DNA from 3 places in the Pseudomonas sp. JDS08PS003 genome. Region 2 is predicted to be linked to each of the others. Evidence: riboswitches for the same ligand, from Rfam matches in the RefSeq annotation. Region 2 holds a riboswitch; each other region holds the start of a gene.
The links. A riboswitch is a leader RNA that binds a small molecule or an ion and turns the genes downstream of it on or off. The one in region 2 is predicted to bind cobalamin.
Positions count from the first base shown of each region.

Region 1 (7,614 bases), 880 kb from region 2:
CGGACAAGGCCAATTACCCGGCCTACCTGGAGTTCGCCCTGCGTTTGCTGCGAGTTGGGGGGCTGGTGGTGTTCGACAACACGCTATGGAGCGGGCGAGTGCTGGAGGCGAATGCCGCCAGTGAGGATACCCGAGCCATCCAGGCGCTCAATCGTGCCTTGAAGGATGACTCGCGCATCGACTTGTCACTGCTGCCCCTGGGGGATGGCCTGACCCTGTGCCGCAAGCGCTGAACTCAGGGCGCCTTGGCGGCGGATACCCGCCAGATCTTGTTGCCGACATCATCGGCGACCAATAGGCCTCCTTGCTGATCGATGACTACCCCGACCGGGCGCCCCAGGGCTTTTTCATCGGCATTGAGAAAGCCGCTGAGTACGTCGATTGGTTGTCCCTGGGGTTTGCCCGCGCTGAAAGGCACGAATATCACCTTGTAGCCGCTGTGGGGCTTGCGGTTCCAGGACCCGTGCTGGCCGATGAAGGCGCCTTCTGTAAAGGGGGCGGGAAGTTTGCTGCCTTCGGCGAAGGTCAGGCCCAGTGAGGCCGTATGTGGGCCCACGGCGTAATCCGGAGCGATTGCCTTGGTCACCTGCTCGAGGTTTTGTGGCTTGACCCGCACGTCCACGTGTTGCCCGTAGTAACTGAAGGGCCAGCCATAAAAAGCCCCGTCCTTGACCGAGGTGATGTAATCCGGAACCAGATCGCTGCCGATTTCGTCGCGCTCATTGACTGCGGTCCATAGCGCTCCGCTGACCGGCTCCCAGGCCAGGCCATTGGGGTTGCGCAGGCCGGTGGCGAACAGGCGATGCTTGCCACTGGCCCGATCCACTTCCCAGATGGCCGCACGGCCTTCTTCTTTATCCAGGCCATTTTCCCCAACGTTACTGTTCGAGCCGACGGTGACATAAAGCTTGCTTGCGTCCTTGCTGGCGATGACGTTCTTGGTCCAGTGGTGGTTGAGTGTGCCGCCGGGGAGGTCGAGCACCTTGGTGGGGGCTGCACTGATGTGGGTGTCACCGTTCTGATAGGGGAAGCGCAGCAGCTTGTCGGTGTCCGCCACATATAGATCATTGCCCACCAGGGTCATGCCGAAGGGGGAGTTGAGGTTCTCCAGGAACAGGCTGCGGGTTTCCGCCACGCCGTCGTGATCCTGGTCCCGCAACAGGGTAATGCGATTGGCGCTGGGGACGGCTGCGCCGGCTCGGCCCATTACTTTTCCGGCGATCCAGCCACGAATGCCCTGACTGTCATCCGGCTTGGGTGGTGCATTGGTTTCAGCTACCAATACATCGCCATTGGGCAATACATACAGCCAGCGTGGGTGGTCGAGGTTTTCGGCGAAGGCGGCAACCTGGGTGCCGGCTGCGGCCGTGGGTTTTGCGCCTTGGGGCCAGCCGATGGCAGGGGCAATATTGACCGTGGGGATCAGCGTGGGATTGGGTTCCGGCAGCTTGGGGTTCGGTCCGGTGCCGTCTGAGACTTGCAGGCTGGAGGTTTCGCCGCAGGCGGTGAGGCCGGCGGCGATAACGATAAGCAAGGTGTGTTGAAGCTTGAGCATGCTGATTTCCCTATGAGTGCACGAACGTCGTAGTCATAGAGGAGCATAGCCAGTCGATGGTTCCGCCTGATCAGCGGGCCTCCTTGAACAGTACGGCAATACCCGGATGGTAGTGGCCGCTTTCGTTATGCAGCTTGCGGTAGGCGTAGGGGAAGTACCAGGCTACGGCGCAGCAGTGCTCCTTTTGCAACTCGTCCAGCATGTCCTGAAGTTCTTCGGGAGAGGCGCTGTGCTGGGCTTTTTGCGGGGCTACAAACAGGCAGCCGAGCCTCAGGTCGCTGGGATAGCTGATCTTTTTGGCGTCACTGGCAATGTCCAGCAATGGCTGGGTCAGGTGCAGGCTGTTGACCCGTGGCCAGCGCTGAGTGGTCTGGATATAAGCGCGTTCGTCCTTGGTGGCCAGATACAGGTCGGTACGAGCGTTGCGAGCACCTTCCTCCTGCTGCTTCTTGCTGGGGCTGTGTTCCAGGCTGATCATCTCCGCCATCCAGGCGGCCGCGGAGAGTAATCCCAGGTTGGCCTTTTCATCGAACCAGTACGGGGTTTCGTTATCGCCGCGGACTGCGTTGTAGCGGTCAATGCAATCGAACCAGCGTTCCAGCATCGGGCGCAGGAATTCCAGCTTTGGATTGCTGATGATCATGCCTTGCATCGAACTCACCCCTTATTGTTGTGTGGCAGGACCTGGGTCCCGGAATGTGGCTATTTGATATCATTGCTCTGAGTGTGGCACAAGATTGGCGCCAGTTTGTTGATGCAGTGCAGTTTTGTGCGATGTGCGACGGCCGGCTTTAATTGACGCTCCACCCCCAACCCTCTAACCTTCGCGACTTGTTTCAGGTGCTCTGTGGCCCGTGGTCGACAGAGTGAAACAGGGAAGCCGGTCAGTGCCTGTTCCAGCGATGGACACGGCAACGATTCCGGCGCTGCCCCCGCAACGGTAGATGAGTCAAGGCTGTGCCAGATGCCACTGTGTCGATGACATGGGAAGGCGCGCAGCCCGGCAGCGATGCCCCTCATGAGCCCGGAGACCGGCCTGATCCATCCAACGGCATCACGGTGGGCGATGCCAGGCTAGCGCCGTCTCTTTCTTTTCCTGCCCGCCGTTCCCCAGCCCCAACGGAGAGCTGCCCCATGAGTGAATCCCCCGATCGTGACGAACGCCATCTGGCGCGCATGTTGCGCAAAAAAGCCGTGATCGATGAGCGCATCGCCAACTCGCCCAACGAATGTGGCTTGTTGCTGGTGCTGACCGGCAATGGCAAGGGCAAGAGCAGTTCGGCCTTCGGCATGCTGGCGCGGTCCATGGGCCACGGTATGCAGTGCGGCGTGGTGCAGTTCATCAAGGGCCGTAACAGCACCGGCGAAGAGTTGTTCTTCCGGCGTTTTCCAGAGCAGGTGCGGTTTCACGTGATGGGTGAGGGTTTCACCTGGGAAACCCAGGATCGCCAGCGCGACATTGCTGCGGCCGAAGCGGCCTGGGCGGTATCCAGGGAGCTGCTGAACGACCCGGAGATTGGCCTGGTAGTACTCGACGAGTTGAACATCGCCCTCAAGCACGGCTACCTGGATCTGGATCAGGTGCTCAGTGACCTGCAGGCCCGTCCCCCCATGCAGCACGTGGTGGTAACCGGCCGCGGCGCCAAGCCGGAGATGATCGAGCTGGCGGATACCGTCACTGAAATGGGCATGATCAAGCATGCGTTCCAGGCCGGTATCAAGGCGCAGAAAGGTGTTGAGCTGTGAGTGTGAATTCATGACCGATGTTCGTCATTGCCCGGCGGTATTGATCGCCGCGCCGGCTTCCGGCCAGGGCAAGACCACCGTGACCGCGGCATTGGCCCGTTTGCACCGCAACCAGGGGCGCAAGGTACGGGTATTCAAGTGCGGTCCGGATTTTCTCGATCCAATGATTCTTGAGCGAGCCAGCGGTGCTCCGGTGTACCAGCTGGACATGTGGATGGTCGGGGAGCAAGAAAGCCGCCGCTTGCTTTGGGAGGCTGCGGGCGAAGCGGACCTGATTCTGATCGAGGGGGTCATGGGGCTGTTCGACGGCACGCCCTCCAGCGCGGATCTGGCACGGCATTTCGGAGTCCCGGTGCTGGGGGTGATCGATGGCACCGCCATGGCCCAGACCTTTGGTGCGCTGGCCCTGGGACTGGCCCGCTATCAGCCGGACCTGCCGTTCGCTGGGGTGCTGGCCAACCGGGTAGGCACCTTGCGTCACGCGCAGTTGCTTGAAGGCAGCCTCACCGAGGGACTGCGCTGGTATGGAGCCTTGTCCCGGGAGACTGACATCGAGCTGCCCAGCCGCCATTTGGGGCTGGTGCAGGCCAGCGAACTGAATGATCTGGACCTGCGTCTTGATGCCGCCGCTGCAGCCCTGGCCAGCAGTTGCCAAGTGGCACTGCCGCCGGCAGTGAGCTTTGCCGCACCCACGCCGGAGCCCTGCGAGCCTTTGCTGGCGGGTGTGCGAATCGCCGTAGCGCGGGATGAGGCGTTTGCCTTTACCTATGGCGCCAACCTGGATCTGTTGCGGGCCATGGGCGCGCAGTTGAGCTTCTTCTCGCCGATTCATGACACCGAGTTGCCGGAGGCGGACAGTTTGTACCTGCCCGGTGGCTACCCCGAATTGCACCATCAGGCACTGGCGCAAAACACCGCGATGCTGGGCGCTATTCGTGCTCACCATGGTGCGGGCAAGCCGTTGCTCGCGGAGTGTGGTGGCATGCTGTATTTGCTGGACTCCCTGACCGACGTCGAAGGGCTGCGTGCCAATCTCTTGGGGTTGCTGCCCGGCGATGCCGTGATGCAAAAACGCCTGGCGGCCCTGGCCTTGCAAGCGGTGGAGTTGCCGGAGGGCAGCTTGCGTGGCCACACCTATCATCATTCCCTGACCAGCACGCAACTCGAGCCGATTGCCCGTGGCATCAGTCCCAATGGTGGTCGTGGTGCGGAAGCGGTGTATCGCGATGGGCGGATGACTGCCTCCTATGTGCACTTTTACTTTCCGTCCAATCCGGCGGCGGTGGCGGCGTTGTTCGTGCCGGCTTCTGCAGAGGGCGTGGCAGGTGAGTGAGCAGGGGTTTTCTGCGGCGGAGCGTGAGGCGGTTTATCGCGCCATTGCCGAACGCCGGGACATGCGTCACTTCGCCGGTGGCAGTGTCGCGCCCGAGCTGCTGCAGCGTTTGCTGGAAGCGGCGCATCAGGCGCCCAGTGTCGGGTTGATGCAACCCTGGCGCTTTATCCGTATCAGCGATCGACCACTGCGTGGACGAATCCAGCAGTTGGTGGAGGAGGAGCGGGTGCGCACTGCCGAGGCGTTGGGGGAGCGTTCCGACGAGTTCATGAAGCTCAAGGTCGAAGGCATCAATGACTGTGCCGAGGTGCTGGTGGCGGCGTTGATGGATGGGCGCGAGCGGCATGTCTTTGGACGGCGGACCCTGCCGGAAATGGACCTGGCCTCGCTGTCCTGTGCCATTCAGAACCTTTGGCTGGCGGCCCGCAGCGAAGGCCTGGGCATGGGCTGGGTTTCGCTGTTCGAGCCCCAGGCCCTGGCCGACCTGCTGGGATTACCCGCCGGCGCCAAACCCTTGGCCGTGTTGTGCCTGGGACCGGTTACCGAGTTCTATCCGGCGCCGATGCTGGCGCTGCAGGGCTGGGCGCAACCCCGGCCATTGAGTGAGTTGCTGTATGAGAATTACTGGGGAGTGAGTCAATGAGTGTGGCGTTGCTGAGTGTCGCCGGGGTGGCGCTGGATGCGCTGCTGGGCGAACCCAAGCGCTGGCATCCGCTGGTGGCCTTTGGCCGTGTGGCGGATCGTATCGAGCAACGTTTCAACGCCGCCGGCCGAGGCTGGCGCAGCCATGGGGTCACGGCTTGGGTACTGGCGGTGCTGCCCTTGACCCTGTTGGCCACGGCCCTGTCCTGGCTGCCCTACATCGGTTGGCTGGTGGAGATCGTTGCACTGTATTGCGCCCTGGGTCTTCGCAGCCTCGGCGAGCACGTCGAGCCGGTGGCTCAGGCTTTGCGCAGTGACGACCTGGATGAAGCCCGGCATCGGGTCGGCTTTCTGGTGAGCCGTGAGACTCGTGAGCTGGACGCCACCGAAGTGGCGCGGGCAGCCACTGAATCGGTGCTGGAAAACGGCAGCGATGCCGTGTTCGCCGCCTTGTTCTGGTTCGCCGTGGCCGGTGCGCCAGGGGTGGTGCTCTATCGTCTGAGCAACACTCTGGATGCGATGTGGGGTTATCGCAACGAGCGTTTTGAGCGTTTCGGCTGGGCGGCGGCGCGAATCGACGACCTGCTCAATTACATTCCTGCACGGCTGGTGGCCCTGACCTATGCCTTGCTGGGCAAGACCCGCCTGGCGCTCACATGCTGGTGGCGCCAGGGCCCGACCTGGGACAGTCCCAATGCCGGCCCGGTGATGGCGGCTGGAGCGGGTGCCCTGGGGGTCGAGTTGGGCGGCGCAGCGATTTATCACGGTGAGTTGCACCAGCGCCCGCAACTGGGCGAAGGCGAGCCGGCGAGTGCCGACTCCATCGATCGCGGCTGGCAGTTGGTGCAGCGAGGTGTCTGGCTGTGGTTGTTGTTTCTGTGCCTGGGGGCTGAATTCTATGCTTGAGCACGGTGGAAGGTTGCGCAAGGCGGCCCAGGAACACGGAATCGCCGAAGAGGCCTGGCTGGATCTGTCCAGCGGATTGGCGCCCTGGCCATTTCCTCTGCCGCCCATTCCCCTGCGTGCCTGGGCGCGCCTGCCAGAAACCGATGATGGCCTGGAGCAAGCGGCCTGCGCCTACTACGGCGCGAGTGAGGTGTTGCCGGTGGCCGGTTCCCAGGCGGCGATCCAACTGCTGCCGCGGCTGCGGCGGGCGGGCAAGGTTGGGGTCCTGTCGCCCTGTTATGCCGAGCACGCCGAGGCCTGGCGGCGCAGTGGCTATCGGGTGCGTGAGGTACTGGAGCAGGAAGTGGATTTCTTTCTCGACAGCCTCGATGTGCTGGTGGTGGTCAACCCCAACAACCCCACCGGTTTGAGCCTGACGCCGGAGCGCCTGCTGGATTGGCACGCCCGCTTGGCCCAGCGCGGTGGCTGGTTGGTGGTGGATGAAGCCTTCATGGATAACACCCCGCAACTGAGCCTGGCCCGGCATGCCCATCAGGTGGGGCTGATTGTCCTGCGTTCATTCGGCAAGTTCTTCGGGCTGGCCGGAGTACGCCTGGGCTTTGTCCTGGCCGAGCGCCGGTTGCTCAGGCTGTTGGCGGAGCAGGTTGGCCCCTGGGCGGTCAGCGGGCCTACCCGGGTGCTGGGGCAGGCCTGTCTGCGGGATGTCGAGGGCCATGCCCGGCAACGTCTGCGCAGTGAGGCGGCCAGTGAGCGTCTGAGTGAAGTCCTGGAGCAGCATGGCTTCAAGCCCCAAGGCGGCTGTGCGCTGTTCCAATGGCTGATCACCGCCGAGGCCGAGCGGCTTTATCAATTCATGGCGCGGCGCGGCATTCTCCTGCGGCTGTTTGCCCACAACAGCAGTCTGCGCTTCGGCCTGCCCGCCGACGATGCCGATTGGGCGCGCCTGGAACAGGCGCTGCAGGCTTATCGCAAGGACTATCCATGAGCACGCTGATGGTACAGGGCACCACCTCGGATGCCGGTAAGAGCACGTTAGTGACCGCCCTGTGTCGCTGGCTGTTGCGCCGGGGCGTCAGCGTGGTGCCGTTCAAACCGCAGAACATGGCGCTCAACAGTGCGGTGACCGCCGATGGTGGTGAGATCGGACGGGCCCAGGCGGTCCAGGCCCAGGCGGCCAATCTGGCGCCCCACACCGATATGAACCCGGTGCTGCTCAAGCCCAACAGCGACACCGGTTCCCAGGTGATCATTCACGGCCGGGCCGTCACCACCATGAATGCCGTGGCCTATCACGACTACAAGGCCATCGCCATGCAGGCGGTTCTGGCTTCCCATGAGCGTCTGCGAGGCGCTTATGAGGTGGTGATGGTGGAGGGGGCCGGCTCTCCGGCCGAGATCAATCTGCGGGCTGGCGATATCGCCAACATGGGGT
Region 1 covers NZ_CP120724.1:5,404,893-5,412,506, reverse strand. Annotated here, with positions in the region: gene P7C00_RS23875 (class I SAM-dependent methyltransferase) at 1-233, shown strand, start outside; gene P7C00_RS23870 (sorbosone dehydrogenase family protein) at 236-1,555, opposite strand; gene P7C00_RS23865 (hypothetical protein) at 1,626-2,207, opposite strand; cobalamin riboswitch at 2,377-2,610, shown strand; gene cobO (cob(I)yrinic acid a,c-diamide adenosyltransferase) at 2,690-3,301, shown strand; gene P7C00_RS23855 (cobyrinate a,c-diamide synthase) at 3,312-4,634, shown strand; gene bluB (5,6-dimethylbenzimidazole synthase) at 4,627-5,277, shown strand; gene cbiB (adenosylcobinamide-phosphate synthase CbiB) at 5,274-6,182, shown strand; gene cobD (threonine-phosphate decarboxylase CobD) at 6,175-7,167, shown strand; gene P7C00_RS23835 (cobyric acid synthase) at 7,164-7,614, shown strand, end outside.
Region 1: linked by a shared signal. The riboswitch ahead of cobO (cob(I)yrinic acid a,c-diamide adenosyltransferase) and the one ahead of P7C00_RS20095 (CbtB-domain containing protein) in region 2 are both predicted to bind cobalamin.

Region 2 (7,614 bases):
TCTTGTCCGCATAGCGGGTGAGAATCACGCTCTGGGACACATCCGGCAAGGTCAGCTCGGCCCCCAGCAGCGCGGCGCAGGCCGCTGTGGCGGTGACTCCGGGGACGATTTCGAAGGCAATGCCCAACTCCCGCAGGCAGCGGATCTGTTCACCGATGGCGCCATACAGGCTCGGGTCGCCGGAATGTACCCGGGCCACATCCTGTCCTTGGGCATGGGCTTCCCGGATGGCCTCGATGATCTGTTCAAGGTGCAGTTCGGCGCTGTTGATCACCCGCTCAGCACGGTGGCCTTCCAGTACGGCCTGAGGCACCAGGGAGCCGGCGTAGATGATCACCGGGCAGCGATGGATCAGGCGCTGGCCCTTGACCGTGATCAGTTCCGGGTCGCCGGGACCGGCACCGATGAAATAGACAGTCATGGCTGTCTCCTGTGAGAAAGGGGCTGGAGCCGTGCTTCAAATGAAGATTGCTCATGATCAAGGCGGGGGATTATCGAGGATTTTACCGGCAAGCGGCCATTGCCAGGGTGGCCTGGGCGTATTTCTGACGAGGGATCAGCAGTTGGGCCGGGCCGGGATGCAGCTGTTCGGCCATGGCCAGGGCAGCACTTTCGGCAACGCCGTAGCAGCCGGTACGTTCAAAGGCGATCTGTGAACGGTGGCTGAGGCGCAGGGCATAAGGTGCCAGTTGCATGCTGCTGAAACAGGTCAGTGGCAGTGCCAGTTGCTCGGCCAACTCCAGCAGACCGGGCTCGGCCTGTTTCAGGTCGATGCTCGCCAGGGCGAAAACCTGCTGCGTATCGATGCGATGGGCTTCCAGCACCTGATCCAGCAGCGCGCGCAGCGTGGTCACCGGGCAGCCTTTCTGGCAGCCCAGGCCGACCACCAGGGTCGACGCTGCGCGCACTTCGATCATGCCGAGTACTGATCCGTGTTCCTGCGCCGGAACAACCAGGCGCTGATCAGCCCGAGGGCCAGCCAGAAGGCGGCGTTGGTCAACTGCGAGGCGATTTTGAATTGTGCCTCCAGCTCTTCCGGGGCCAGCATCGAATGCACTTCCGGTTGTGGCGCGCCGATCACGTGAGGCACGGCGATGATGGCCGCGCCCAGCAGTTTCAGCAGCCAGTTGCCGGCGAACACGATCAGGGCAAGGCCCACGGCGGTGGAAGCGGCAGCGCCGACCCACCACACCTGGCGCTGTACCAGGTCGGCGGCGGCGGTGCCCGGCAACTCCGGTGGCAAGCCCAGGGTCGGCGCCAGGCAGAAGGTCGCATAACCCGCCAGGCCCCAGAGCAGGCCCTGGGAGGTGCGACTGGGCGCCCGCAGGGTGTAGAGCCCGGCCAGCATCAGGGCGAAGCCGACGGCCACCACCAGATTGCCGCCCGTGGTGGACAGCACTCGCTGCCAGCCATCTTCCGGTTCCCAGGCTTCGGCGTCGTGGCTGTGGCCGGCCATGGCGCCTTCGGCGTGTTCATGGACTTCTGCGGCCGGGGCCTTTTCATAGGTTTCCGCCTGCAGAATCAGCGGGGCCACCCAGAAGCTTTGCAGCAGGGTCAGCAGCAAGGCCGCCAGCAACCCGGTGAACCCTGCGGTTTGCGCAATACGCTTGATCATGTCGGCAGGTCTCAGTGGCAAGGGAAAGCAGCGCTGTGACGGGTGTCGTGGGCGGCGTTGTGCACCGCTTCGATATGGGAGAAGCCGGCGAAGTACACCAGGCAGGCGCCCAGCAGCGAAGCGCCGATGGCGGCCACCAGGCGCTGGCTCAGGGTGGAGGTGCTGCTGGTGGAATGGCTGGTGCTGCTGATGATCGACATGGCGCTTCCCTCTGGAGTGTCAGCGGGGAGAGTGGCGCAGGAAAACCCCGCGTGACCGGCACGCAGGGTTTGCAACAGCGCCCGCCCACCGCGGGTTTGTTATGTGTGTGTTGCGGGCCGGTCTCCGGGCTGGCGAGGGGCAGGGGCCGAGTCATGTCGGACCGTGCCGGCAAGTGTCGCCTTCCCATGCCTTGGCACAGTGGATCTGACACTTCGCTCGCTTACCGTTGCGGGGGCAGCACCGGACTGGTCACGGCTTTTGTAGTAAAGCACGTGATTCACCGGTTTCCCGTTTCACCCTGTGAAGGGCACCCGTAACAAGGCGCGTAGGAAATCATGGCCGGGGTAACGTCGTCAATTGCGGACGCCGGCGCATTGCCGATTGACCGTCCCCCGCGCTCTGCGTAGCCTTGCGCCTTCGAGGTTCTTCGACCAGCGGTCGAAGCTAAGAAGGGAACGCGGTCGATGCCGCGGCTGCCCCCGCAACTGTGAAGGGTTTCATTTCTGCAAGGCCACTGCATTCGCGTCCGGAACGCCTGCGGGAAGGCGCAGAAACCGCCAGTCCAATGACTGGCAAGCCCTCAGCCAGGAGACCTGCCTCGATCCCAGATTCTCACTACAACCGGGCGGGGTGATCCGGTGGCGAAATCTCCGCGCGCTCCTGCGCTGCGGCTCTCGTCCCGTTTGCCCGCCACCTTTGCCAAGGGGCATCCGATGAAAACACTGGCCAAACTTCCCGTCACCATCGTCACCGGCTTCCTTGGCTCGGGTAAGACCACCTTGCTGCGGCACATGCTGGACAACGCCCAGGGCCGGCGCATCGCGGTCATCGTCAACGAGTTCGGCGAGCTGGGCATCGATGGCGAGATCCTCAAGCAATGCTCCATCGGCTGCACCGAGGAAGAGGCCAGTGGCCGGGTCTATGAGCTGGCCAACGGCTGCCTGTGCTGCACCGTGCAGGAAGAGTTCTTCCCGGTGATGCGCGAACTGGTGGCGCGCCGCGGCGATCTGGATCACATCCTCATCGAAACCTCCGGCCTGGCCTTGCCCAAGCCCCTGGTCCAGGCCTTCCAGTGGCCGGAAATCCGCAGCGCCTGCACCGTCGATGCAGTGATCACCGTGGTCGACAGCCCGGCCGTGGCCGCTGGCACCTTCGCCGCGTTTCCCGATCAGGTGGACGCCCAGCGCAAGCTCGACCCCAACCTGGACCACGAATCGCCCCTGCATGAGCTGTTCGCCGACCAGCTGTCCAGCGCCGATCTGGTGATCCTCAACAAGACCGACCTGATCAACCCCGAAGACCTGGCCAAGGTGCGCCTGGAAGTGGCCGAAGAGCTGCCGCCAGCAGTCAAAGTCATCGAAGCCAGCAGCGGCCGCCTGCCGCTGGACGTGCTGCTGGGCCTGGGCGCCGGCTCCGAGGAGCACATCGACGGCCGCCACAGCCACCACGATCACCACCACGACGGTGACGACGACCACGACGATCACGATCACGACGCCTTCGATTCCATCTCCATCGAACTGCCCCAGGCCGACGAAAGCCTGCTGCTGGACGCCCTGACCCAACTGGTGGTCAAGCACGGCATCCTGCGGGTCAAGGGTTTTGCCGCGATCCCCAACAAGCCGATGCGTCTGCTGATCCAGGGCGTGGGCACGCGCTTCGACAAGCACTTCGACCGCAAGTGGGGGGCTGACGAAGCCCGCACCACGCGCCTAGTGCTGATCGGCCAGGAACTGGACGCCGCTCAGCTCGAAGCGCAACTGCGCGCCGCCCTCAGCGTGTAACCCATGCACCTGCTCAGGACCCAGCCCGGCGGTTTCGTGTCGGATGACAATATTGCCGACCTTGGACAGACCCCCGCCGAGCTGGTGATCCTGTGCAGCGGCGACTCCAGCCTGGCGCTGCTGGCGGACGCTGCCGAGCAATTGCCCGAGGACTACCCCAGCTTTCGCCTGGCCAACCCGATGCAGGTGCAGAACCATGCGTCGGTGGACCTGTATGTGGACGAAGTGCTGCGCCACGCCAAGGTGATCCTGATTTCCCTGCACGGCGGCATTGGTTACTGGCGTTACGGCGTCGAACGGCTGGTGGAACTGTCCCGACGCGGAGTGCAGTTGATCCTGGTGCCGGGGGACGATCGCCCGGACCCGGAGCTCAGCGACCTGAGCACGGTACCGGCCACCGAGCGTGATCGCCTGTGGCAATACTTGCGTCAGGGCGGCCGCGATAACGCCTTGAACTTCTATCGTTGCCTGGCCAGCGGCCTGCTGGGGCGCGACTACCCCTGGAGCGAACCGCAGACCCTGCCACGCACGGCGATCTATCACCCACACAAAAGCCAGGCCACCCTCAGCGACTGGCAGGCCGATTGGCAGCCCGATCAAGCAGTGGCGGCGCTGCTGTTCTACCGTTCCCACCTGCAGGCGGCCAACACCGGTTTTATCGATCTGTTCTGCCAGCGCCTGCAGGCGGCGGGGCTCAACCCCTTGCCGATGGCCGTGGCCAGCCTCAAGGAAGCCGGTTGCCTGAGCCAGGTGGAAGACTGGCTGGATGCAACCGCGGCCGGGGTGATCCTCAATACCACCGGCTTTGCCCAATCCAGCCCCGAAGCCCCGCACCTGCGGCCGTTCCGGCGCAATATTCCGGTGATCCAGGCCATTTGCGCCCAGGACAACGAACCCGGCTGGCGTGACAGCGAGCAGGGCCTGGGGCCGCGGGACCTGGCCATGCACATTGCCTTGCCGGAACTGGACGGGCGCATCATCAGCCGGCCCATCAGTTTCAAGGACCTGGCCTGGCGCAGCGAGCGCAGCCAGTCGGATGTGGTCTGCTATCGCGGCCAGCCCGAGCGCATGGATTTTGTCGCCGAACTGGCTCGACGCTGGGTCGAGCTGGGACGCCTGGACAATGGCCAGAAGCGCATTGCCCTGGTGCTGGCCAACTACCCGACCCGGGATGGTCGTATTGGCAACGGCGTCGGCTTGGACACCCCGGCCGCCGCGCTGAACATCCTCAAGGCCCTGCACGCCGAAGGCTACCCGCTGCCGGCCGAGTTGCCCGCCAGCGGCAGCGAGCTGATCCGGCAACTGCTGGGCGGGGTCAGCAACGACCTGGACAGCCTCGACCAGCGCCCGTGTCAGCAAAGTCTGGCCCTGGACGACTACGCGGTGATGTTCCAGGCCTTGCCGGAAGCCAATCGTCAGGCCGTGCTAGCGCGCTGGGGCGCACCGCAGCAAGACCCGATGTTCCGCGACGGGCGGATGATGATCGCTGGCCTGCGCTTTGGCCTGACCTTCGTCGGCATCCAGCCGGCCCGGGGTTATCAGGTGGACCCCAGCGCGGTCTATCACGACCCGGATCTGGTGCCGCCCCATGGCTACCTGGCGTTCTACTTCTGGCTGCGCCAGACCTATGGCGCCCATGCGCTGATCCATGTCGGCAAGCACGGCAACCTGGAATGGCTGCCGGGCAAGGGCGTCGGCCTCTCGGAGAGTTGCTGGCCGGATGCGCTGCTGGGCCCGCTGCCGAACATCTACCCGTTTATCGTCAACGATCCGGGGGAGGGCGCCCAGGCCAAGCGCCGCACCCAGGCGGTGATCATCGACCACCTGATGCCGCCCCTGACCCGTGCCGAAACCTACGGCCCGCTGCGTAATCTGGAGCTGCTGGCGGACGAGTACTACGAAGCCCAACTGCTGGATCCACGTCGTGCCCGGGAGCTGCAGCGGGACATCCTGCAACTGGTGCGCGAGACCCACATCGACCGCGAGTTGCAACTGGGCGAGCAGCTCGACAGCGACGCCGATGCGGCGATCTGGCTGCCGCGCCTGGACACTTACCTGTGCGACCTCAAGGAATCGCAGATCCGCGATGGCCTGCATGTGTTCGGCGAATCCCCTGACGGCCGACTGCGCATCGACACCCTGCTGGCCTTGCTGCGCATTCCCCGGGGCGATGGCAAGGGTGCCCACGCCAGCTTGCTGCGAGCTTTGGCCAAGGCCTTCGGCCTGGGCTTCGATCCCCTGGACTGCGCCCTGGCCGAGCCCTGGACCGGGCGCCGTCCGCAGCCGTTGCAACGGCTCAGCGAGGCCTTGTGGCGCACGGCGGGTGACGTGCGCGAACGCCTGGAGCTGTATGCCGCCGCCTTGATCGAAGCCGCGCTCCAGGGCCCGCTGGCGCAGTTGGACGAGGCGGGCTGGGAGCCGGTGCAGGTGATCATCGAGGCGTTGCGCGAGGTGGTCGCCCCGCGCCTGGACGCTTGCGGCCTCGCAGAAATGCGCGGCCTGCTGGACGCCTTGAGCGGCCGCTTCGTTCCCGCCGGCCCCAGCGGTGCGCCGAGCCGTGGCCGTCTGGACGTGCTGCCCACCGGGCGCAATTTCTATTCGGTGGACGTGCGCAACCTGCCCACCACCACCGCCTGGCGCATCGGTTTCCAGTCAGCCAGCCTGATCCTCGAACGCCACCTGCAGGACCACGGCGACCACCTGTTGCAGTTGGGCCTGTCGGTCTGGGGCACCGCCACCATGCGCACCGGCGGCGACGACATTGCCCAGGCCATGGCCCTGATGGGGGTGCGTCCAGTGTGGGCCACCGGCAGCCAGCGGGTCGACGATTTCGAGATCCTGCCCCTGAGCCTGCTGGACCGGCCCCGGGTTGACGTAACCCTGCGGGTGTCCGGGTTCTTCCGTGACGCCTTCGCCAACCTGATCCGCCTGTTCGACGCGGCGGTGCAAGCGGTGGCGGCCCTCGACGAACCCGATGACATGAATCCGCTGGCGGCCAGAGTCCGCGCTGAACGCGCAGCTTTGATTGCCTCCGGTCTGGATCAGGACACCGCCGCGCGTCAGGCCGGCTGGCGGATCTTCGGCGCCAAGCCCGGGGCCTATGGCGCCGGGGTCCAGGGGGCCATCGACGGCCGCCTGTGGCAGAGCCGCGAAGACCTGGCCGAGGTCTACTTGAACTGGGGCGGCTACGCCTATGGCGGCAGCGACGAAGGCACTGCCGCCCGTGAGCAGTTCGCCTCCCGCCTGAGCCAAGTACAGGCGGTGCTGCAGAATCAGGACAACCGCGAGCACGACCTACTGGATTCCAACGACTACTACCAGTTCCAGGGCGGCATGCTGGCGGCGGTGGAAAGCCTCAGCGGCGCCAAGGCCGCCAGCTACCACGGCGACCACAGCCAGCCGGACCTGCCGAAGATCCGCACGCTCAAGGAAGAACTGAACCGGGTGATCCGCTCGCGGGCGGCCAATCCGAAGTGGATCGAAGGGGTCAAGCGCCATGGTTACAAGGGCGCCTTCGAAATGGCCGCGACCCTGGACAACCTGTTCGCCTTCGACGCCACCACCGAGCTGATCGACGATCACCAATACGCTTTGCTGGCGGACGCCTACCTGCTGGATGACTCGACCCGCGAGTTCGTTCGCCAGCATAATCCCCACGCCCTGCGCGACATGACCGAGCGCCTGCTGGAGGCTCAGCAGCGTGGCTTGTGGCAAGAGCCCGGCGATTATCGTGAAGCCCTGGAAAACCTGCTGCTGGATATAGAAGAAGATTCCTGATTCGGCGTAGATCGCGAGCAAGCTCGCTCCTACAACGGCAATGCCCTACCTGTAGGAGCGAGCTTGCTCGCGAAGGCGTCCTCCCAGACACCCCTGACCCGACCCAAGCGAGACCCCGACATGAGCGACACCCCCCATTTTCCGCTGTCCGCTGTGGTCGGCGCCGACGCCCTGAAACTGGCCCTGTGCCTGACCGCCATCGACCCGAAGATCGGCGGTGTGCTGATCGAAGGCCCC
Region 2 covers NZ_CP120724.1:4,529,757-4,537,370, reverse strand. Annotated here, with positions in the region: gene cobM (precorrin-4 C(11)-methyltransferase) at 1-421, opposite strand, end outside; gene P7C00_RS20105 (cobalamin biosynthesis protein) at 504-917, opposite strand; gene P7C00_RS20100 (CbtA family protein) at 914-1,615, opposite strand; gene P7C00_RS20095 (CbtB-domain containing protein) at 1,627-1,815, opposite strand; cobalamin riboswitch at 1,913-2,146, opposite strand; cobalamin riboswitch at 2,220-2,432, shown strand; gene cobW (cobalamin biosynthesis protein CobW) at 2,530-3,600, shown strand; gene cobN (cobaltochelatase subunit CobN) at 3,604-7,377, shown strand; gene P7C00_RS20080 (AAA family ATPase) at 7,498-7,614, shown strand, end outside.

Region 3 (7,614 bases), 1.9 Mb from region 2:
GCGCCGGATGGCGTCGCGCTTCCCCCCGAGGCAGCCGCCAAGAGCCGCCCGGGGACAGGCCGCCGGATGCCGTGGCCGTGGAACTGCGTGGTAACCGACAGTGATGTCTGGCCAATGTTCGCCCCCGGGGCGAGCGGCCCTTGATACAGGAGTGCACCCATGCTGGCCTTGCGTCCCGTGGCGTTATTCGATCTGCCCCAACTGCGGCGCCTGGCCCGCGAACGCCTGCTGGGCGTAACGTCCCTGGTGGATGACGAAACCTGCCTGCGGGAAAAGATCCTCGACTCCCTGGCGTCCTTCGCCAAGGCCGAGGCCAGCCAGGGCCCGGAGAACTACTTTCTGGTGCTTGAGGACCCTGCCAGCGGCCTGCTCCACGGCTGCTCCGACATTCTCGCCACGGCGGGCTTTGCCGCGCCGTTCTACAGCCTGCGCAACCGGCCCTTCATCAGCAGCTCCAGGGAGCTGAACATCGAGCACGGGGTGCCGACCCTGTCCCTGTGCCAGGACCTCAGCGAACAGACCCTGCTGCGCAGCTTCCATGTGGACCCGGCGTTGTCGGGCACGCCCCTGGCGCAGCTGACGTCCCGGGCGCGCCTGCTGTTCATGGCCGCTCACCCCCAGCGTTTTGCCGAGAGCACCATCAGCGAGATCGTCGGCTACAGCAACGCTGCCGGCGAATCGCCGTTCTGGGAGGCGGTGGGCCAGCACTTCTTCGACCTGCCCTACATCGAGGCCGAACGCCTGTGCGCCCTGCAGGGCCGGGGCTTTCTGGCCGAACTCATGCCCCAGTACCCGCTGTACATCCCGATGCTGCCGCAGTCGGCCCAGGACTGCATCGGACAGATTCACCCCTATGCGCGAGAAGCCTGCGACATCCTGGTCGACGAGGGTTTTGCGCCTACCCAGTATGTGGACCTGTTTGATGCCGGACCGACCCTGCAAGCCCGCAACAACCAGCTACGCTCGATCGTTCAGAGCCGGGTCGCGATCAGCTACCTCAGCCCCCAGAGCGGCCGCGGTCGCCACTGGTTGCTGAGCAATGACCGACTGCAAGGATTTCGCGCCATTGTCGCGCCCCTGGATGAAGCCCCGGGCGATGTGGTCGGGCTCGACCTGTCGATGCTCCAGGCCCTGCAACTGACACCGGGCGAACCGGTACGGGGAATCGCGTTATGAGTTGCCCGCTGTTGCTGCGCTGCCCGGGACCGCTGCAAGGAGTCCACCGATGATCGTCCGTCCGATCCGCGTTACCGATCTGCCGGGGGTGCTGGCCTTGCTGGAAGGCAGCTGTCGCGAGTTGAACAACCTCTCCACCGACCCCGAGCGCCTGGCCCATCGCTTGCGCTGGGCTCAGCGCACCTTCGCCAGCCAGGTGGAACGGGCCGATGCCGACTACCTGTTCGTGCTGGAGGACGACGACCAGCAAGTCATCGGCATTTGTGGCCTGAGCGGCGCCATCGGCCTGCGCGAGCCTTGCTACAACTACCGGGTCGGCATCACCCGTGGCAGAGCCCCGGGGCTGGGTATCGACAAGCAGGTTCCGACCCTGTTCCTGTGCAACGAGATGACCGGGCAATCCCAGCTGTGCTCGCTGTTTCTGCGGCGCGACCAGCGCCAGGGCTACACCGGCCGCCTGCTGTCCACTGCACGCTTGCTGTTCGTCGCCGAGCACCCGGCGCTGTTCGGCGACAAGCTGGTGGCCGAATTGCGTGGCCAGCTCGACAGCCAGGGCTGCTCACCGTTCTGGGACAGCCTGGGGCGACACTTCTTCAAGATGGACTTCCAGCAGGCCAATCGCCTGTCCAGCCATGGCAGCAAATCCTTCATCGCCGAACTGATGCCGCGCCAGCCGCTGTACACCTGCCTGCTCAGCCCACAGGCCCAGGCGGCCATCGGCCAGGCCCACCAGAGCACCGAGCAGGCGGTGAACATCCTGCGCGACGAAGGCTTCAGCCATCAGGGCTGCATCGATATCTTCGACGGCGGGCCGCTGATCGAGGCCGAAGTGGCGAAGATCCGCAGCGTGCGTGAAAGCCAGACCCTGCCCTTGCTGGTGGGCCGCCCGGACGAACAGGCGCCGGTGTGGCTGATTCACAACCGCCGCCTGGAAAGCTGCCGCATCACCGCCGCCCCTGGGCGCCTGGTTTCGGGCTGCCTGCTAGTGGACCGCCTAACCGCCAAACGCCTGCAACTGCAGCCAGGGGACTCGGTACGCGCCGTGCCACTGTTGGCCTGCCCGGCGCGGCCTCTGGGCCCGTCCGGAATCGCCCTCGCGCCTGGCGCCGCCCTGCCCCTGTAGCCACGAGATTGACGAACGCCGGGGCGAATGTTCATATGCCGCCCAGTTTCAGGTGCCTCATGCCGCCGTGCACGAGGTGAAACGGGAAACCGGTGCGCCCCTTCAGGGCCAGTCCGGTGCTGCCCCCGCAACGGTAAGCGAGTGCTGCATTCAACACGCCACTGTACCCAAGGTATGGGAAGGCGAATGCCGCCAGACTCGCAAGCCCGGAGACCGGCCTGGAACTTCTGTTTGGCAATCCTGCGGTGGGCGGGCATGGGCCGGTATGGTCGCGTGCCTGTGGCCGATACCTTCTCCTGCGTGCTTCCCGAAGACACTTTCGAGAAGACCAAGAATGACAACAACCTTCAACACTTACCCTGCCTGCGACTGGCGTGCACCGCGCCGCTCCCTGGGCGGCGCCCTGCTGGGCTGCCTGTTCAGCCCCCTGCTGCTGGCCGAGGACGGCGGCTTGCAACTGGAGCAGCAGTTCGTTTCCGCGCCTTCGGTGGAATCCACCACCGTGGCCGAGATGGCCAGGTACGGCAGCAAGGTGGAGATCATCGATCGCCAGCAGATCGAACGCGCCGGCCCCAGCAGCGACATCACCCGGGTCCTGCAGATGTACGTGCCCGGCCTCTACGTCGCGCCGAAAAACGGCCCCTTCGACTACGGCACCTATTCCCTGCTTGGGGGCCGCAACGACGACACCCTGATCCTGCTGGACGGCGTACGCCTGAACAACCGCCTGTACGGCGGCCTGTACCTGGACACCTTGCCGGCCAATGCCATCGAGCGCATCGAGGTGCTCAAGGGCGGCCAGAGCCTGCTGTTCGGTACCCAGGCGGTGTCCGGGGTGATCAACATCGTCACCCGCAGCCCCCAGACCCGCGACACCTCCGGCGAGGTCAACCTGGGCCTGGACAGCTTCATGGGCCAAAGCGGCGATGCCCGGGTGGAGCGCATCCTCAGCAACGGCTTGGGCGACCTGGGCCTGCTGGCCTATGTCAGCCACAACGTCTCCGATGGTTACCAGCCCTATCGCAACAGCGCCTACAGCGCCAGCACCCGGGACAAGAAACGCGCCTATGAAGTGACCACCTTCGGCGCCAAGGCGATCCAGGGCTTCGCCGACGATTCGCGCCTGGAACTGTTCTACCAGTACAGCGATGCCAACCTGGATTTCGCCCGCCCGGTGAACAACAAGAAAACCACCAACGACCGCGTCCAGCAGATCGCCACCGCGACCTTCGAGCAGCGCCTGAGCGAGCGCTTCAGCTACTTCATCAAGGGCCATGTCAACGACTGGGACACGCGCTACACCAAGATCGACAGCCTCAAAGACGGCAGTCTGGTGACCAGGAACCGTAACGACTACTGGGGCTTCACCGACTGGGGCCTGCAGGCCGAAGGCAAGGCCGAGCTGGACGGCGGCCATGTGCTGGTGTTCGGCACCGACAACCAGTGGTTCAAGGGCCAGGACGATGTGCTCAAGATCGACAATAACCAGGCCCAGGCCAATGCCCTGTACACCCAGTTGCGGCCGGTGTTCGCGGCCCTGCCCGACTGGCATCCGAGCCTGGGCATCCGCCACGAGAAGATGAGCGGCGGCGAGAGCGCCACCGTGGGCATGCTCACCTCCCTGTACGACCTCAATGCCCATTGGCAGCTGCGCGGCCAGTACGGCAGCGCCTTCAAGCTGCCCAACGCCGAGCAGCTGTTCGTCAACGAGGACTACGAACAAGGCAACCGCAACCTCAAGCCGGAAAAGAGCCTGAATGCTGAACTCGGCCTGGACTACAAGGGCAGCCTGCTGGCCGGCGAGTTCAACGCCAGCGTCACCGCCTTCCAGCGCAAGATCGACGACCTGATCGCCCTCGATGGCATCCACTGGGTCAATGGCGAGGGGCGGATCAAGGTGCGCGGCATGGAGGTCGACGGCCGCTGGCAGTTCAGCCCGCGATGGAACCTCTCGGCGGACCTGACCCGCAATCTGCTGGAGTCGCGCAACGGCGTGACCCTGAGCAATATCCCCGGCTTCTTCGCCCGCTCGCGACTGGGCTACGAGTCCGAGGATCGTCAGTGGGGAGTGGGTGGTGCACTCCGCTACATCGGCCAGATCGACAGCGCGAAGAAGGTCGACTACGGCCACTACTCGGTGGTCGACGCCGATGCCTATCGCTACCTCGACAGGGCCCAGCAACATCGCCTGAGCCTGCTGGTGGAGAACCTGTTCGACCGCGACTACACCACCAGCATGACCAGCAGCTCGCCGGCGGTGGACAACCTCGGCCGCCCCTTCACTACCGAAGTACGCTACACCTACCGCTTCTGAGGCCCATCGACATGCACAAGGACTATCAACGGGTGCTGTTCGTCGGCCCCGGCCTGCACGGCGGCGCCCTGGGCGAGGCCTTTGGCCGGGAGCTGAAGGCGCTGCGCAGCGATGACGCCGGCACCCGGGTGATCGACACCCTGGACGGCTTCGACAGCCTCTGGGCCGCCCTGGAGGAACCCTTGCCCGAGGACGGCGCGGCGCTGCTGGTGGTGGACCTGGAGCCCAGTTCCGACAGCGCCTACCTGGACTGGCTGCGCGATGAACTGGGACGCCTGGCCCGGGCCCACCCCCAGGCGCCGCAGCTGTGGATCACCGCCCAGGCCCTGGGCCGTCGCGGGCTGGATGCGGCGCTGGCCTGTGCCAGCATCGCCCAGCGCGAACGGCACCTGCCCTGCGATCAGGTCAATGCCGTGGCCAGCGACCCGGACTGGTCCCGGGTGCCGCCCCATGCCCGGCAGGTGTTCCTGTGCACCGGCCCGCGCTGCGTGCGCCGCGGTGCCCTGGCGCTGTGGAAGACCCTGCGCCGTGAACTGCTGCGCCTTGAGCACATGGAAACCCCCGGCGGCGTGCTGCTGACTCGCACCGCCTGCCAGTTCCCCTGCAACCTGGGGCCGGTGCTGACCGTGCACCCCGATGGCTGCTGGTACCGGGTCAGCGACGACAGCCAGGTCGTGCGCCTGGTGCAAGGGCATCTGCTGGCAGGTGAGCCGGTGCAGGATCTGCTGATCCCCTCGCCTTATGCGGGGGTGGCGGATGCCTAGGAAAATCCTCGGCCTGCTGCTATGGCTGGCGACCGGCCCGGCCCTGGCGGCCAGCTATTACAATTGCGGCAAGACCTGGACTGTCGAGGACGCCCCCCGGCGCATCGTTGCCCTCAACCAGCACAGCGCCGACCTGTTGCTGGCCCTGGGCGCCGGGCCATCGATGATCGGCGTCGCCTACCTGGACGACGACAGTCGGGCCCAGGCTCAGGGGCAGTACCACGGCGTGCCGGTGATCGCCCGGCAATACCCGTCGGCGGAGGTGCTCTACAGCCTGAAGCCCGACCTGGTGGTGGGCGGCTTCGCTTCGGCGTTTCCCGACAACTTCAGCTCCCGGGAGCGCCTGGGGGCCATCGGCGTCGGCAGCTACCTGCTGGAGTCGGCCTGCGCCGGGCATGATGAGGACTACTTCGGGCATATACGCCGCGACCTGCAGACCCTGGGCCGGCTGTTGCATCAGCCAGCCCGGGCCGAGCAACTGATCGCGGCCATGGACGCCGACCTTGCCGCGGCAGCAGCCTTGTATCGGGGCCGCGACACGCCGGCGGTGTTCTACCTGGACAGCGAGGTCAACGGCCTCGCCAGCCAGGGCCAGCGTGGGTTTGTCGGGGTATTGCTGCAGGCCGCCGGGGCCCGCAACAGCTTCGCCGCCATCGACCGCCCGCGCCTGACGGTAGACAGCGAAACCCTGCTGAACAACGACCCGGACGTGCTGCTCCTGGCGGACGCCCTGTGGTCACCGGCCACGCGCAAACGCCAGCTGCTGCAGCGTGACCCGGTGCTGTCGCGGCTGCGGGCGGTGCGCGAGGAGCGGCTGCTCGACATCCCCTTCACCCAACTGGTACCGGGCATCGCCAGCGGCCGCACCGCGCTGGAACTGGCCCGGCGCCTGCACCCCGCCCCGTAGGAGCCGGCTTGCCGGCGAATGGAACACCGCCAACCTCGCGGCGTCCCTCCCGACGCTTTCGCGGGCAAGCCCGCTCCTACCAACCACAGCCTCTGTAGAAGCCGGCTTGCCGGCGAAGGGAGCACCACCATCCCCGGGGCGTACCCCCGGTGCTATCGCGGGCAAGCCCGACAAGAGGCAGGTATTACAGGGGATTCAACACCCTGCGCGAAGGCAGTTCCGGCGGATGGCAGGTGACGTTGTTGCGACCGCAGGTCTTAGCGGCATACAAGGCCTGGTCGGCATCGTTCAACCAACCCATGGCGTCCTCGTGCATGGAGCTGAACGCCGCCAGGCCAATGCTCAAGCTCACCTGCAACGTCGGACTCTGTTCGTAACCCAGGGCCGCGAAACGCCCGCGCAGGGCTTCCATCAGGTCGGCGGCATGTTCCAGCGGCACGTCCGGCAGGATCACGCAGAACTCGTCGCCACCATAACGCCCGGCCTGATCACTGACTCGCAGGTTCTGCTTGAGGATCTTGCTCAACTGGCGCAGCACCACATCCCCGGCCACATGGCCGTAGGTGTCGTTGATGGCCTTGAAGTGATCGATGTCGATCAGGGCGATGGCGCCGCCATGGGTCTGGCGCTGGCAACGCTGGAACTCGATCTCCAGCTGGTCCTTCCAGGCGCCGTGGTTGAGCAGCCCGGTCAGGCTGTCGGTACGACTCAGGGCCAGCAGCTCGCGCTTGTGCCGACCCAGGGTCACTGCCTGCTGGTAGCAGATGTAGCCCAGCGCCATCGGGTACAGGGTCAGCATCGGCAGGCAGGCATACAACTGCTCCGGCGTGGTCAGGGCAATGAACGACGGCCCGAACACCCACAGGCCGATGCCGATGCCCAGGACCTGGGCCCCACAACCGGCCAGAAAGAAACGCACCCCGCCCAGGGCGATATTGTTCATCGCCATCATGCCCAGGGTGGTGGCCAGCGGCAGCGGATTGAAATGCATGGCCGCGACCCAGAACCCGCCCAGCAGCGAATCCATCAGCAGGTTGCGGTACTCGGCACGAAACGGCACCCGGGACAATCGGGCCCACTGATAGGCCAGGTGCGGCCAGGCGAAGGCGTTGAACAGCATGAAGCCCCAGACCCAGGGCGCCGGTTGCAGCGGCGACATGCCCGTGGCGACGCAGAAAAAGCCCAGGGCCAGGCCCAGGGTACGCGAGGTGTAAAGCCTCCTGGCCAGTGACAGTCCCTTCCCTCTGGTGTACTGCGCAGGGGCCAAGTCGCCTCCGTCCAGCGATGGAAAAGGTGGATCGAGTGGGTACCCATCAACCGGTGAAAGTCT
Region 3 covers NZ_CP120724.1:2,666,734-2,674,347, reverse strand. Annotated here, with positions in the region: gene P7C00_RS12275 (arginine N-succinyltransferase) at 160-1,176, shown strand; gene P7C00_RS12270 (arginine N-succinyltransferase) at 1,226-2,299, shown strand; cobalamin riboswitch at 2,333-2,536, shown strand; gene P7C00_RS12265 (TonB-dependent receptor plug domain-containing protein) at 2,565-4,613, shown strand; gene P7C00_RS12260 ((2Fe-2S) ferredoxin domain-containing protein) at 4,625-5,377, shown strand; gene P7C00_RS12255 (ABC transporter substrate-binding protein) at 5,370-6,284, shown strand; gene P7C00_RS12250 (diguanylate cyclase) at 6,469-7,551, opposite strand.
Region 3: linked by a shared signal. The riboswitch ahead of P7C00_RS12265 (TonB-dependent receptor plug domain-containing protein) and the one ahead of P7C00_RS20095 (CbtB-domain containing protein) in region 2 are both predicted to bind cobalamin.